2 regions of the Priestia flexa genome follow, and region 2 is predicted to be linked to the other one. Evidence: riboswitches for the same ligand, from Rfam matches in the RefSeq annotation. Region 2 holds a riboswitch; the other holds the start of a gene.
The links. Region 2 has a riboswitch for S-adenosylmethionine ahead of LZP85_RS17775 (methionine ABC transporter ATP-binding protein). Riboswitches for the same ligand answer to the same signal wherever they lie in the genome.
Positions count from the first base shown of each region.

Region 1: it holds a riboswitch for S-adenosylmethionine, as region 2 does, so the genes downstream of both, LZP85_RS11365 (MetQ/NlpA family ABC transporter substrate-binding protein) here and LZP85_RS17775 (methionine ABC transporter ATP-binding protein) in region 2, are expected to answer to the same signal.

Region 1 covers NZ_CP090431.1:2,191,243-2,198,837, forward strand. The annotation lists gene LZP85_RS11350 (L-lactate dehydrogenase) at 1-65, opposite strand, end outside; gene LZP85_RS11355 (methionine ABC transporter permease) at 84-749, opposite strand; gene LZP85_RS11360 (methionine ABC transporter ATP-binding protein) at 751-1,764, opposite strand; gene LZP85_RS11365 (MetQ/NlpA family ABC transporter substrate-binding protein) at 1,777-2,595, opposite strand; SAM riboswitch class I at 2,679-2,792, opposite strand; gene LZP85_RS11370 (YjcZ family sporulation protein) at 2,951-3,070, opposite strand; gene LZP85_RS11375 (GNAT family N-acetyltransferase) at 3,156-3,620, opposite strand; gene LZP85_RS11380 (DinB family protein) at 3,739-4,218, shown strand; gene LZP85_RS11385 (flagellar basal body-associated FliL family protein) at 4,274-4,432, opposite strand; gene LZP85_RS11390 (AlbA family DNA-binding domain-containing protein) at 4,618-5,946, opposite strand; gene LZP85_RS11395 (zinc ribbon domain-containing protein) at 6,023-6,226, opposite strand; gene LZP85_RS11400 (YnfA family protein) at 6,496-6,819, shown strand; gene LZP85_RS11405 (tetratricopeptide repeat protein) at 6,839-7,333, opposite strand; gene LZP85_RS20780 (hypothetical protein) at 7,347-7,472, opposite strand; gene LZP85_RS11410 (VOC family protein) at 7,496-7,595, opposite strand, start outside.
Region 2 covers NZ_CP090431.1:3,440,968-3,448,562, reverse strand. The annotation lists gene LZP85_RS17800 (arsenate reductase family protein) at 1-213, shown strand, start outside; gene gcvH (glycine cleavage system protein GcvH) at 327-710, shown strand; gene LZP85_RS17790 (YusG family protein) at 819-1,061, shown strand; gene LZP85_RS17785 (toprim domain-containing protein) at 1,292-1,642, shown strand; gene LZP85_RS17780 (thioredoxin family protein) at 1,656-1,955, shown strand; SAM riboswitch class I at 2,100-2,206, shown strand; gene LZP85_RS17775 (methionine ABC transporter ATP-binding protein) at 2,317-3,345, shown strand; gene LZP85_RS17770 (methionine ABC transporter permease) at 3,335-4,003, shown strand; gene LZP85_RS17765 (MetQ/NlpA family ABC transporter substrate-binding protein) at 4,020-4,862, shown strand; gene LZP85_RS17760 (carboxymuconolactone decarboxylase family protein) at 4,987-5,352, shown strand; gene sufC (Fe-S cluster assembly ATPase SufC) at 5,578-6,363, shown strand; gene sufD (Fe-S cluster assembly protein SufD) at 6,381-7,595, shown strand, end outside.

The DNA of each region.
Region 1 (7,595 bases), 1.2 Mb from region 2:
ACTAATGAAAAAGCTGTCGCTGAGCCAACATTGCCACATCCAATAATTCCAACTTTCCTTCCCATGAGCAACCTACCTCTCTCTTACCCTTCTCTTTTTAATCTCTTAGCTAGCTGGCTACCAAACGATTGAATCAACTGTACCATAATAATTAATACGAGAATAGTTGTGTACATCACTGTTGGTTCAAAGCGTAAATGCCCATATTGAAAGGCGATATCTCCAAGCCCACCAGCACCAACAAGGCCTGCCATTGCAGTAGCACCGATGAGACCAATTGTTGCAATAGTTAATCCTAAGATAATACCAGAACGCGCTTCTCTTACAACAACGTACCAAATAATTTTTGACGTTGAAATCCCCATTGATTGATATGCTTCCACTATTCCTTTATCAACTTCTAACAGCGCAGACTCCATTAATCTTGCAATATAAGGTGCGGTATAAACCACAAGGGGAACAATTACGCCTTGTACACCAATGGTTGTTCCAGCAATAAGCTTAGTAAATGGTAGAATGAAGAATAATAGAATAATAAATGGAATCGAACGAATAATGTTGATGATCCAGTTCAGAACTTGGTATAACCATCTGTTTTCTGACTGTCCACCCTGTCTAGTTACAACAAGTAAAATCCCAAGCGGTAAACCAATCAAGATGGCAATAACTAATGAGATACTTGTCATGGTTAACGTTTGAAGGAAGCCTTCCCAAATAACGTCTCCCCACTCTACAAAAAATTCAGCCATCTTATTTCCACTCCTCTACAATAACGCCTTCACTTTCTAAATATCCGATTGCTTCTTCATAAGCTTCCTTATCTCCTCTTAAATGAACAAGCAGCTTTCCAAGCGTTTCATTTTTTAACTGTTCAATTCCACCGGCTAAAATACTTGGTAATACATCAAATTTGCGTGAAACCATCGCAAGCGCCGGTTCATTGGACTTTTCACTTCCTTTAAAATAAAGTGATACAAGCTTACCAGTTTTACGATATTCTGTTTTTAAAGCTTCTGGAAGATTAAATGCAGATTCTGAACCAATAAAACGCTTAGTTGTTGGATGCTGTGGATGAGTAAATATATCCACTACTTTTCCTTCTTCTACAACTCTTCCATTTTCCATCACTGCTACGCGATCACAAATACGTTGAACAACGTTTAATTCGTGCGTAATTAGAAAAATTGTTAAGCCTAATTCTCGGTTAATTTTTAATAGTAACTCCAAGATAGCTTCCGTTGTTTCTGGATCTAAGGCACTTGTGGCCTCATCGCTTAATAAAATTTCAGGCTCATGCGCTAACGCTCGTGCAATGGCAACACGCTGCTTTTGACCGCCAGATAGCTGAGACGGGTAGTGATTAACTTTATCAGACAACCCGACAATTTCTAAATACTTCTCTGCGCGCTTTTGAATGGTTTCTTTATCAATGCCTTCTAGTTTTAGAGGAATTGCAATGTTTTCATATACAGTTGCTGTTTTTAATAAATTATAACCCTGGAAAATCATGCCGATTTTCCGGCGTGTCTTTTGAAGATCCTGCTTTGAAAGAGTCGTTAGGCTTACACCATTAATGAATACTTCTCCAGACGTTGGTTTTTCAAGTAGATTAACACAGCGAATCAGCGTACTTTTCCCCGCACCGCTATATCCAATTACTCCGAACACCTCTCCTTTTTCAATAGTCAAGGACACGTCTTTCACAGCCTCCACTTTCTTGCCGTTGACTTCATATGTTTTGGAAGTCTGCTTTAATTCAATCACGTTCACCACTCCTTAAAATGCTGGGACAACTGAGCCGTTAAACTCTTCTTCAATAAATTGACGAATTTCATCTGAATGGAAGTATTTCTCTAGCTGTTTTACAACTTCATCATCTTTATTTTCCGTACGTACAACAACGTAGTTTGGATATGGATTGTTTTCAATTTCTTCATGGAAAATGGCATCATCATTAATTGTTAAACCTGCACCCATCGCAAAGTTTGTGTTAATTGCAGCAGCTGCTACTTCACCTAATTGAGATGGAATTTGTGAAGCTTCTAGCTCAACGATTTCAAGATCCAGTTTATTTTCAGCTACGTCTTTTTTCGTTGCTTTTTCTTCAACGCCTTCTTTTAATTTAATAACTCCAGCCGCTTCAAATAGCTTTAACGCACGATATTCATTACTTGGATCATTTGGCACAGCAATTTTGTCACCTTTTTTCAGTTCTTTTATATCTTTAATGCCGTCTGCATAAATACCCATTGGAAACGCAACCGTTTTAAACGCATCCTCAATTTTATAGCCTTTATCTTTTACCTGTTGTTCTAAAAACGGTAATGTTTGATAATTATTTAAATCTAAATCACGTTCATCAAGCGCTGTGTTCGGTGTATTATAGTCGTTAAACGTTTTAATGGTAATCTCTAATCCATCTTTTTCTGCTAACTTCTTCACTTCTTCGTTAATTTGTTGATGAGGACCACCAGTTACTCCGATTGTAATTTTTTCTGTGCTCAAAGTCTTTGCTTCTTCTTTTCCGCACGCAGCCGTTACAATTAGTAGTGCTGATGCCAGTGTTAAACCTAGTACTTTTGTTGTTTTTTTCATTATGCCAATCGCTCCCTTTTCTTTTTTTCCATAAAAAAAACGCCTCTTGCAGATAAAGAGAAGCGATTTTAACCAATCCGCTTCTCTTATCTTTCAGTGTATAAAGATACACCGCAGGATTTAGCACCGTTACAGCACGATTGCTGATAGGTTGCCGGGTTTCATAGGGCCAGTCCCTCCACCACTCTCGATAAGAGTTGCTTTTTTATTCACTTTGTTATGATGGCTATTCTACAGGTAGTTTGTATATAGTGTCAATATTTTTTTAATTTTATTTTATAAAAATTTTTAGATTAGTTTTAATTTAAAGAAAAGAAGCATACAAAAGTCTCCTTTTGTATGCTTCTTTTCTTTATTAATTCCAACAAATGCATCCTACAATAACAAGAAGAATAAACAGAACTAAGATTAAGGCAAACCCACTGCCGCCTTTATTATAGCCGTATCCTCCACAATAACCGCCGTAAAAACACATAACATACACCATCCTTTCTGTCTCAGTGTATGCACGCATCATCCTTTTGCTTGTCTAAACGCCTATTTTCTAAAAATATGTACCCTTAACTCAATATTTGTCGCAGTCGAATCATATCACGACATTGAATACCATTTTCATAGATTTCTTCTTCATAGTTATGAACAAAGTGATCAATTTCAATTCCTGTAATACGAAATCCACATTTTTGATACAACGCCAACTGCTCAATACTTGAATTACCTGTTGCAATTTCTACGCTTTTATATCCATAGTGCTTTGAAAGCTTTAAAGCTTCTTCCACCAATTGCTTTCCGTATCCTTGATTTCGCATGTTTTTCTTTACTACAATATTGACAATTTCCACCGTATTCGGCCTTGTTGGTAGCAGTACAACAAGCCCCACTAACTCACCATCTGCTCTTCCTGCAATGCATGTTCCTCTCTCAATATAGCCTGAAATAACCTCTTCTGATGGATCAGCTTCCTTTAACAACTCAATATGATTCTTTGTTACTTGCAATATTTTTTCAAAACGTAAACTAGACATGATATCGCCCTTTCTTCTTACTATTTTCGTTAAGCAAACTACACCGTATTTGACTGTTTCCCTGTTATAATTAAAAGATATTACTAGAAAAGAAACAAGTCTAAAGGAGGAATTATTTATGAATTTATTGTTATTACATCATTTAGAAACCGTTCGAAGTATTACGCTAAAAGTTTTATCAAGCGTAACTGAACAGGAATCGTTAGTAACTCCCGATGGCTTTTCAAACAACATTGTTTGGAATTTAGGGCACATTGCATATATTCAAGAAAAGCTTGTTTTTGAGCTTGCTGGAAAGAAAAATCAATTGCCTGCCTCATATGAGCGATTATTCGCGGCTGGAACAATACCTTCTCAATGGAAGGAAACACCTCCTACCTTAATTCAACTAAAAGAAGAGCTGATGACTCAAACTGAGCGTATTAAAGAATTCATACCCGCTCATTATGATTTGAAACTAGCCAAGCCGTTCACTAATAAAGCTGGCATTTCGTTTGATCACGTTGGCAGCACGTTCTTGTTTAGCTTTTACCATGAGGGAATGCATGTTGAAACAATTAAACAAATTAAAAAAGCTATTCAAGAAAAAAAATCCTAACAATTGTTAGGATTTTTTTTCTTGAATAGCTTACCCGTATATCTGGTTAAAATCTCTATATTTGTGTTACCCCTACTGTTAATATGTATGTTTCATTTACCACAAACTTATCTACTGCTTCTTTTTGCTGCTCGAAATGATAATAAGCAGCGCACACCCCTCCCAATCCTGCTAGCGCTAACACGATTAACAGAATGGACCCAACCTTTTTCATGTTTCATTCTCTCCCCTATGTCTCACAAAGTCTGATATAAACCTTTGTAACATCCCCTTTTGTTTGAAAGGTTTATTCAAGCGAGTTTGAGGAATAACCACTATTCCCCTCACTCTATTTGATGGTACCATACCTTTTTCGGAAAATGTATAAATGTTCTCAATTGTTAAAAAATAGTCATTTTTTTACTTTGATTGATAAAAAGATTGCATAAGAAAATGAAGAGCTTTGTTTTTTGAGAGACCAAACGCGTTAATAATATAATCAACATATTGAAATAAAGATTCACCGTTTTTTTCTTTTAGCTTCATAGCTCGAAAAGATTTATTAAATCGATAATGCTTTTTATCAGAAAAAACTAGGCCTTCTTCTCTTAAAAAACCTTTATATGCCTCATGGTTAAAATACAAAACATCATTTCGCACGTTTTCAAGATCAATTACAACAATCATATCTTCTAATTCAGCGTTGAGCTGCGTCATACATTCAATGTACTCACCAAGACAGCTTAGTAACAATGTTAAAAATTGATGGCCATCAACGTATTGAAATTGATCAAAAATAGCAGCACTTCTGTAGCTTGGTACGCACTCTTGCAAAACAGATTTTACTTCATCAAGCTCTTCTACATATGGAATTGGAATATGAAATTTTGCCGCTCCATTAACAAACTGTTCCCAAGCAACGGTTTTATCATAGGAGTCAATAACATCAGTGTTTCGAAAAATAATTGACTCTGCAGAATATGATGCTTTAACAAACGGTAAATGAACGTTCATTTCAATTTCTTCATACATTGGATAAGCTTTCGGTTCATTTGATTTTGATAAGATATACTGCTTTAATTTATCTTCATCCATATGTTCCAATAAGTACAAGTCATAAATTGGAATGACGTACATATTGCACATTCCATAGTGAACATAGCCTTCGCCGTGCGTAAGCCCCTTTCGGTTATAGATAGATAATTCTTTTGTGCAAAATGCTTCTAAACGCATCATTCGGTCTTTTGACTTTTGATATAGACGGTCCAGGTGATAGCGGTCATCAATTTCTGAAATTGGAGAAGTTCCGCTCCCAATACGGCGATAAACTTTCCCGTATGACATATAAGGAGGGTACAAGCCTTCTGGAATCCAAATAACAAAGACGCCGTACTCTGTGGTATGTTCAGGTGATAGAAACCGAGTAAAAATACGAGGAATTGGATTCGTTACATCCTTCAGCATGTTGTGAATAAAGAGCTCATACTCTTTTTTTTCAAGTAAATTGATTGAGTAATCATCTTCATCAACTCCAAATATTAGCCACCCGCCCATTTCATTGGCAAACGATGCAATAATATTTGGAATCTTCCTCTTCACAGTGGAACTAACTTCTCGCTTAAATTCAAGCTGATACCCTTCTTCTAACTGCTTCGCAACCATCACTTCTACATCAGAGAAACAAATTTCAGCAATCGTTAGCTTTCTTCCCTCTTTATTTATGAACGGCGAATAAAACGAATCACTCACAGTTTCCCCTCCTCATCATATGCATATAACTTATCCATATGATGAAAAGTGGCTAAACAGTCGTATTTCTTCTAAATTAACCAAAGAACAAATCGAGAATATTAGACGCCTTAGACGCTTCTTTATTATAAAACTCTGAGTAACCGCATGACTTACAATAAACCACAACAAAGCGGTTATGCTGAACGTCTAAAAGCTTTGAGAGACCTGTGCCTGTCATTGCCACTTCCTTTTGCCCAACGCTCTGTCCACCACATTTTATACATCCTGCCTCTTTCATTTCTGTCATATCCTTTGTTAAAATAAAAAATCTAATTTATATTAAGTAATACGAAATAGTGTTTAAAAAGTTTCATATTTTTCCGTTCTTACAATACTCGTTGTTTACCTTCTTTGGACAGAACAATATGAAATTCAAACGAACTACCTCCATTTTTATACTTTTTATTCCTTATTATCCATTTTAACACATTTTTAATTTCACCTCGTATTTTTAAACAAATACAGATATCATTAAAACAGAGATTACTATGTTAGGAGCTTCAAGTTATGTTTAAGGCAACTATTATTTTTATATTAGCTGGAATTGCTGAAATTGGTGGCGGGTACTTTATTTGGAAATGGCTTCGTGATGACTGGTCTGGCTGGTTTGGATTAGCTGGCGGAATCGCTCTCGTTCTATACGGGATTATCGCCACTTGGCAGGCTTTTCCCGACTTTGGACGAGTATATGCGGCTTACGGGGGTGTTTTTATTATCATGAGTCTATTTTGGGGCTGGTTAATTGACAAAGAAACACCAGATTTCCAAGATTGGTTAGGTAGCATTATCTGCTTAGTTGGCGTTATTGTCATTGTTTGGCCTCGAAGCTAAACGAAATTTAAAAGCGTACTCATGATAGAGCACGCTTTTGCATTTCTGTTTGCACCCACTGCTTAGCTGTTTCTAACCTTAAAAACTTTTTATCATAGTAGCTTCTTTCTATTAATTCCTCAACGATACGGAGTGCATCTTGCTCTCTTCCCGCTTTTAGATAAATCTCTAGTATCTGCTCATACTGTTTATCATAAGGAAACTCTTCCTGTCTTGCTTCCTCAAACGCATTGTCAAAGCATAAGGTTGCTTTCTTATAGCGTTTCATCTGAACGTATGTATAAGCATTACCAAAGTGCAAGTCACCTCTTTCTAAAGGTGAAAGCGCCGAATTTTTAATTCCTTCACTTCTCATTGAAATAGCTTCTTCTAACTTTCCTTTTTCCTCCAAATCATAAGCTTTACTATGAAAGTGCTCAAATTTTGTTGGTGGCTTTTTCTTACGAATAACTTTCCATAGTTTTATACATGTTCCCAAAACTAACATAATTATGATCCAATAATAATTTTGCAAAACGAGCTCCCTTCTAGCTATCAATTCCAAGCTCAAGCACATATAGCATCTCTTTTGTATCAAATACAAACGTACAGACATGATTTGTATAATGATTTACGTGTTCCATTGCAAGCAAATAGCCATTGAGTTCATTCATTGATACCCCTCCCTAGTGTTCTACTATTTCTTTATCACTTGTTTTGTGTAATCGTCGGCCATTGATTTTGTATAGAATTCAATAATATTTGATTCCGTGTCTTTAAAATACACTCTTGTTTCA
Region 2 (7,595 bases):
AATAGTGGCTTGCCGCTAAAGAAATTCTTTAATACAAGCGGAAAGAAGTATCGTGAGCTAGGTCTGAAAGACAAAGTTGCAACAGCAAGTAATGAGGAATTACTTGAAATCCTTTCATCTGACGGGATGTTAATCAAGCGCCCGTTATTAACTGACGGTGATAAAGTAACGGTAGGATTTAAAGAAGAAGAATTTGACACAACGTGGAAATAAATTTAAAATTCCGTGCGGATTCAAATAGAAAAAACCTGTTGTTTACGTTACACTGATAAGAGGTAGTCGTTGCTATTCATTAGCGGCATACATAATTTATTGGAGGGATTAAGATGAGTACACCAAAAGAGTTGCGTTATTCAGAAGAGCATGAGTGGGTAAAAAGCGAAGGAGAAGTTTTCCGGGTAGGAATTACACACTTTGCACAATCTGAACTTGGTGACATTGTATTTGTTGAGCTTCCAGAAGTTGGCGATAAAGTTGAAGCAGACGAGCCGTTTGGTAGCGTAGAATCTGTGAAAACAGTATCAGAGCTATATGCACCAATTAGCGGTGAGGTTGTAGAAGTAAACGAAGAATTAAGCGATAATCCTGAGTTTGTAAACGAGTCTCCATATGAAAAAGCATGGATGGTTGTAATTAAGCCTGCTGATTCGGCAGATGTTGAGAAGCTTATGACAGCTGAACAATACGATGAAATGATTAACGAAGGTTAATTGACTTCATCTTAAGACATTTCACTTGGTATATCCATAATTTGTCTTCATGGACCTATAACAAAAAGGGCACTCTATTTAGTAAACAAGCTAAAGGGGTGTCTTTTTATGTTCGAACGTAAAAAAATTGACATAACGGATCGAATTACAGCAAAATTTCATGAAAATGGTATGCAATTGTATGTAGATAAACAATCAATTGGCCATGTGAATTATGGTGCAACGGGTAATCAATATAATTTAGAGTCAGGTTACACGCAAGAAAATAACAAGATTTATCAGTATGCTGACGTCCAGGCTGGAGCTACACAAAAGTATACGGACTGCGATTCAGAAGAGGGTTGGTGCTAAATTTAGCATGAAACCTCTGAGTGCGAGACTGATGGCGCCAACCACATAAGGTTTGGCGCCATCAGTCTAAGATGACCGAAAATAGTCTATTTTTTCAATAAAAACAATTCATATATGTTCTTTTTACAGCAAAATCTTTTAAAAAACAGGGGAACTGTGTTACATTAACGAATATTGTATAGCATAAAGGAATAACGTTACTATACAACTGATAATTATAGGTGATGACGATGCGTTTAATAGAAATTGAAAAAGTAATTATTGTAGAAGGTAAGTCTGACAAAAAGCGAATCGAAAGTATTATTAATGAACCGATTGAGATTATTTGTACAAATGGAACCATCAGCTTGTCAAAGCTAGATGAGATTATCGATTCCACGTATGATAAAGATGTGTATATCTTGGTTGACTCAGATGATTCCGGCAATAAATTACGGAAACAGTTTAAAAAAGAACTTCCGGAAGCGGAGCACCTTTATATCGATAAAATGTATCGTGAGGTAGCGGCGGCCCCAAGAAATCATATTGCTACGGTACTTTTAAGTGCTAATATAGATGTTAACGCAGAATTTTTAATATAGAAGGATGAGTAACATGGAAGAGTGGACAGAGGAACAGCTAGACGAAAAGCTAAATAAAGACGAGCGTACGGTTATTTTTTTCCATACACCCCTTTGTGGAACGTGCCAACTAGCTAAAAAAATGTTAACAGTAGTAGAAGCGATTATTCCAGACTTAACAATCGGAATGAGTAATTTAAACTATATGCCTGCTAAAGCGTCTTTGCTTGAAATTGAAAGTGTTCCATGCCTAATTGAATATGGAAATGGCGAAGTGAAGCAGAAGCTGTATGCTTTTCACTCTGTTGAATACGTAATGGAACGTCTTAGTTAAACAAACATTTGTTTAAGAGTGTGCATGGGATTATTATCCTATGCGCATTTTTTGTTGACACCCTTTCTGACACATGCTAGAATCACAAACATAAATGAATGAATATTTGATGAAAACAAAATAATTTCAATAATTTGTCGTTAACTCTTATCAAGAGAGGTGGAGGGACTGTGCCCTATGAAACCCGGCAACCGTCAGACTAACTGAAATGGTGCCAATTCCTGCAAAGCATAAGCTTTGAAAGATGAGAGAAAGGATTTTATCAAAAACCTTTCTGCTCACGTGTAGAAAGGTTTTTTTATTTTCTAAAAGCAAGGACACACTAAGCAGACAGAGCAAGTCAACAAAGAAGGTGAAGAAGATGATTACGTTACAAGATGTAACGAAAATATATGATGCTAAAAGTGGGAAAGTCACGGCCGTTGATCAGGTTAATTTATCAGTGGCAAAAGGCGAAATCTTCGGCATCATTGGATACAGTGGAGCAGGGAAAAGCTCTCTTATTCGCTTATTAAATGGTTTAGAAACACCTACTTCTGGAACAGTAGAAGTAGCAGGAAATCAAATTGGGAAAATTAAAGGTGCTAAGCTTAGACAAGCTCGCCAAGAAATTAGCATGATTTTTCAGCATTTTAATTTACTTTGGTCTCGTACCGTGCAGGAAAACATTGCGTTTCCACTTGAAATTGCCGGTGTTCCAAAAAACAAACGAGCAGAACGTGTAAACGAGCTCATTAAACTAGTTGGATTAGAAGGTAGAGAAAATGCCTACCCATCTCAGCTGAGTGGCGGGCAAAAACAGCGTGTAGGAATCGCAAGAGCGTTAGCTAATAACCCAAAAGTCTTATTATGTGACGAAGCAACATCGGCACTTGATCCACAAACAACAGATTCGATCTTGGATTTGCTAGTTGATATTAATGAAAAGCTAGGTTTAACGATTGTCTTAATCACGCATGAAATGCACGTAATCCGTAAAATTTGTCATCGCGTAGCTGTGATGGAAAATGGAAAAGTAGTCGAACAAGGAGAAGTACTTGAAGTATTCCGTAAACCACAGCAAAATATTACAAAGCGATTTGTACAGCAAATTTCAGAGCCAGAAGAAACGTTTGAGACAGTGGAGCAGGTGAAGGAACTTTATCCAAGCGGTCGAATTGTTCAGCTCACATTTGTAGGTGGAAAAGCGGAGCAACCGCTCATTACGAGCATTTTAAAAGCATTTGATGTCACGATTAACATCTTACAAGGGAAAGTTTCTTATACACAAACGGGCTCTTATGGAACCTTATTTATTCATTTAGATGGTGAAGAAGCAGAGGTTAATAAAGTAATTGAGTACATCCGTGAACAACAGGTAGAAATTGAGGTGATGACGGATGCTAACTGAATTATTCCCAAACGTAACGTATGATAAATTTAGTGCAGCAACGATTGAAACACTTTATATGACAAGTATCTCAGTTGTTGCCACGTTTATATTAGGAATTGTGCTAGGCTTACTTCTATTTTTAACAGGCAAAGGTCAGCTTTGGGAAAACCGCTTCGTTAATATTATTATAGGAGCTTTTGTAAACATCTTTCGATCCATTCCATTTATCATCTTACTAATTTTGCTCATTCCGTTTACAAAAGCAATTGTGGGAACAATGCTAGGAGCAGAAGCAGCTTTGCCAGCTCTTATTGTTGGAGCCGCACCATTTTACGCGCGTATGGTTGAAATCGGCCTTCGCGAAATCGATAAAGGTGTGATTGAAGCAGCAAAATCCATGGGAGCGAAAACAAGCACAATTATCTTTAAAGTGCTGCTTCCAGAATCAATGCCTGCTTTAATTTCTGGTTTGACGGTTACAGCAATCGCACTCATTGGCTATACAGCAATGGCTGGAGCGGTTGGAGCTGGTGGTTTAGGAAACTTAGCATATTTAGAAGGCTTCCAGCGAAATAATAGTGATGTAACCCTTGTTGCGACAGTTTTAATTTTAGTGATTGTATTTATTATCCAGTTTATTGGTGATTTTATCACGTCTAAAATTGATAAACGATAAGAGGAGGAAATATATTATGAAAAAATGGGTTTCAACATTTGCTTTATCATCTGCTTTAGTTTTAGGTTTAGCTGCTTGTGGTTCATCTGGAGGCAGTGGGTCAGATTCATCAGAAGACGAAAAGAAAATTGTGGTGGGGGCGTCAAACATTCCTCACGCTGAAATTTTAGAAGAAGCAAAGCCATTGTTAGAGGAAAAAGGAATTGAGTTAGACATTAAACCATTCCAAGATTATATTTTACCTAACACAGCACTAGATGGAAAAGAAATTGATGCGAACTACTTCCAACATATTCCTTATCTAGATTCTGTATTAGAAGAAAACCCAAATTATGATTTTGTAAGTGCAGGAGCTATTCATATCGAGCCAATCGGTATCTACTCTAAAAAGTACAAGTCATTAAAAGACCTTCCGAAAAACGGTACGGTAATTATGCGTGATGCAGTAGCAGAACAAGGTCGTATTCTTTCAATTTTTGAAAAAGAAGGCGTAATTAAGTTAAAAGAAGGCGTTAAAAAGCAAGATGCAACGCTTGATGATATTGTAGAAAACCCTAAAAACTTAACGTTTAAAGCAGACGTTGAAGGTGGTTTATTACCTCAAGTGTATAACAACAATGAAGGCGATGCGGTTGTTATTAACGCAAACTATGCGTTAGATGCTGGTTTAGACCCTGTTAAAGATCCAATCGCTGTAGAATCAAAAGAAAACAATCCATATGCAAACATTATCACAGTTCGTAAAGGTGATGAAAACAAAGAAGAAGTAAAAGCGTTAGTAGAAGTACTTCACTCAAAAGAAATTCAAGACTTCATCGAAGAGAAGTATAAAGGCGCAGTGCTTCCTGTAAACGAATAAACAGATTAAAATCGACTAGGTTTAGGCCTGGTCGATTTTTTCTATTTTTATCGTTAAGTATAACTCCGATTTGTATCATCCATACTAATGATGAAAACTATGACGAATGGAGTTGGCAAGAGGGATGCAACAAGAAACAAATCATTCAACAGAGCAGGCACTTCATAATTATAAGGTAGGAATTGGAACATTCAGTGAAAAGCTTCCACGATTGACTGAAACGTTCAACACTTTCACAGAGGCTTGTTTTGAAGAAGGGTCTATTTCTAAAAAAGACAAGCAGCTGATTGCATTAGGAATTAGCGTTGTAGCTCAAGATGAATATTGCATGATTTATCATACAAAAGGTTGCTTAGATAACGGAGCAACTGAGCAAGAGATTTTAGAAGCTTGTGGCGTTTCGGCAGCATTTGGTGGCGGAGCAGCGATGAGTCAATCTGTCACGTTAGTGCAGGAATGCATGCAGGAATTAAAACGTCAAACACACTAAAATAAATGATAAGCAGACGTTGCTTTAAAGGTTGGTTACGCCTATGAAAGCAACGTTTTTTATACGGGTAAAATATGTATACATATAAGAGAAAAGCGTTTATCTCAAAAGGTTGCTATAAGTTTTCATTTGTTATAAGATTGTAATGAGAATAAAATGAGAATAATTAAAAAGATATAGGTATATCTGATTTTAGTATATACATCTATAACTGGAGGTTTTAGTATGGCAGGTTCAACTTTAATCATTAAAGATCTTCATGTTTCAATTGAAGGCAAAGAGATTTTAAAAGGTGTTAACTTAGAAGTTAAAGGCGGAGAGATTCATGCAATCATGGGTCCAAATGGTACAGGTAAATCCACTTTATCTTCAGCAATTATGGGGCACCCTAAATATGAAGTAACACAAGGTAGCATTACACTTGATGGTGAAGACGTACTTGAAATGGAAGTGGACGAGCGTGCGCGTGCAGGTCTATTCCTTGCAATGCAATACCCAAGTGAAATTAGCGGCGTAACAAATGCAGACTTCTTACGTTCATCAATTAATGCGCGTCGTGAAGAAGGCGATGAAATTTCACTAATGAAGTTTATCCGTCAACTAGATAAAAACATGGACTTCTTAGAAATGGATCAAGATATGGCACAACGTTATTTAAATGAAGGTTTCTCTGGTGGAGAGAAAAAGCGTAACGAAATCCTTCAACTAATGATGTTAAAACCTGCTATTGCAATCCTTGATGAGATTGATTCAGGTTTAGATATCGATGCGTTAAAAGTAGTATCAAAAGGAATCAACGAGCTACGTGGTAGCGATTTTGGTTGCTTAATGATTACTCACTACCAACGTCTATTAAACTACATTACACCAGACCATGTTCACGTTATGATGCAAGGTCGCGTTGTGAAATCAGGCGGTCCTGAATTAGCTCAGCGCTTAGAAGCAGAAGGCTATGACTGGATTAAGAAAGAATTAGGTATTGAAGACGAAACTGTAGGGCAAGAAGCATAAGCATTAGGAGGATTTCTATGACTATTGATACAAAATTACCATTTGATCAAGCGTACGTTCGCAGTTTTTCTGAAAAAGCTGCTGAGCCGAAATGGTTGTTAGATCTTCGTTTACAAGCTCTTGCGAAAGCAGAAGATCTTCCACTACCAAAACCAGATAAAACAAATATTACAAAGTGGAACTTTACAGATTTCTCAAAGCATGATGCTGAAGCAAAAGCAATTTCTTCAATTGACGAGCTTCCTGAGTCTGTAAGAGCACTTATTGATACAGAAGCGGTTAAAAACTTATACGTTCAGCGTGACCAAACAGCTGCATATGCAACGTTAACAGATGAGTTAAAAGAGCAAGGAGTTATCTTTACTGATATCCAAACAGCTGCAAAAGACCACGAAGAGCTTGTACAAAAGTACTTCATGAAAGACGGTGTAAAAGTGGATGAGCATCGCTTAACGGCTCTTCACGCTGCACTGCTTAACGGTGGCGTATTTGTTTACGTTCCAAAAAACGTTGAAGTAAAAGAACCACTTCAAGCTGTTTTCGTACGTGAAGATGAAGAAGCAGCACTTTTCAACCATGTTATTGTGGTTGCAGAAGATAATAGCTCTGTTACGTATGTAGAAAACTACATTGCTACTTCTGAAGAGTCAAACGGTGTAGTAAACGTTGTGACAGAAGTATTTGCAAATAACAATGCAAAAGTAACGTTCGGTGCGGTAGACTACCTTGCCAAAGGAACAACTAGCTACGTAAATCGCCGTGGTGTTGCTGGTAAAGACGGTCGCATCGAGTGGGCATTAGGCTTAATGAGTGAAGGAAACACAGTTTCTGAAAACATCACATACCTAATGGGCGATGGTTCATACGGTGATACGAAAACAGTTACAGTAGGTCGCGGTGAGCAAAAGCAAAACTTAACGACGAGTATTATTCACTTCGGTAAGCATTCTGAAGGTTACATCTTAAAACATGGTGTAATGAAAGATAGCGCGTCTTCAATCTTTAACGGAATTGGTAAAATTGAACACGGTGCATCTAAATCAAATGCAGAGCAAGAGTCTCGCGTATTAATGCTAAGCGAAAAAGCTCGTGGAGATGCTAACCCAATCTTATTAATTGATGAAGATGATGTAACGGCAGGACATGCGGCTTCTGTAGGTCGCGTAGATCCATTACAGCTTTATTATTTAATGAGCCGTGGTATTCCACAAGTTGAAGCTGAGCGCTTAGTT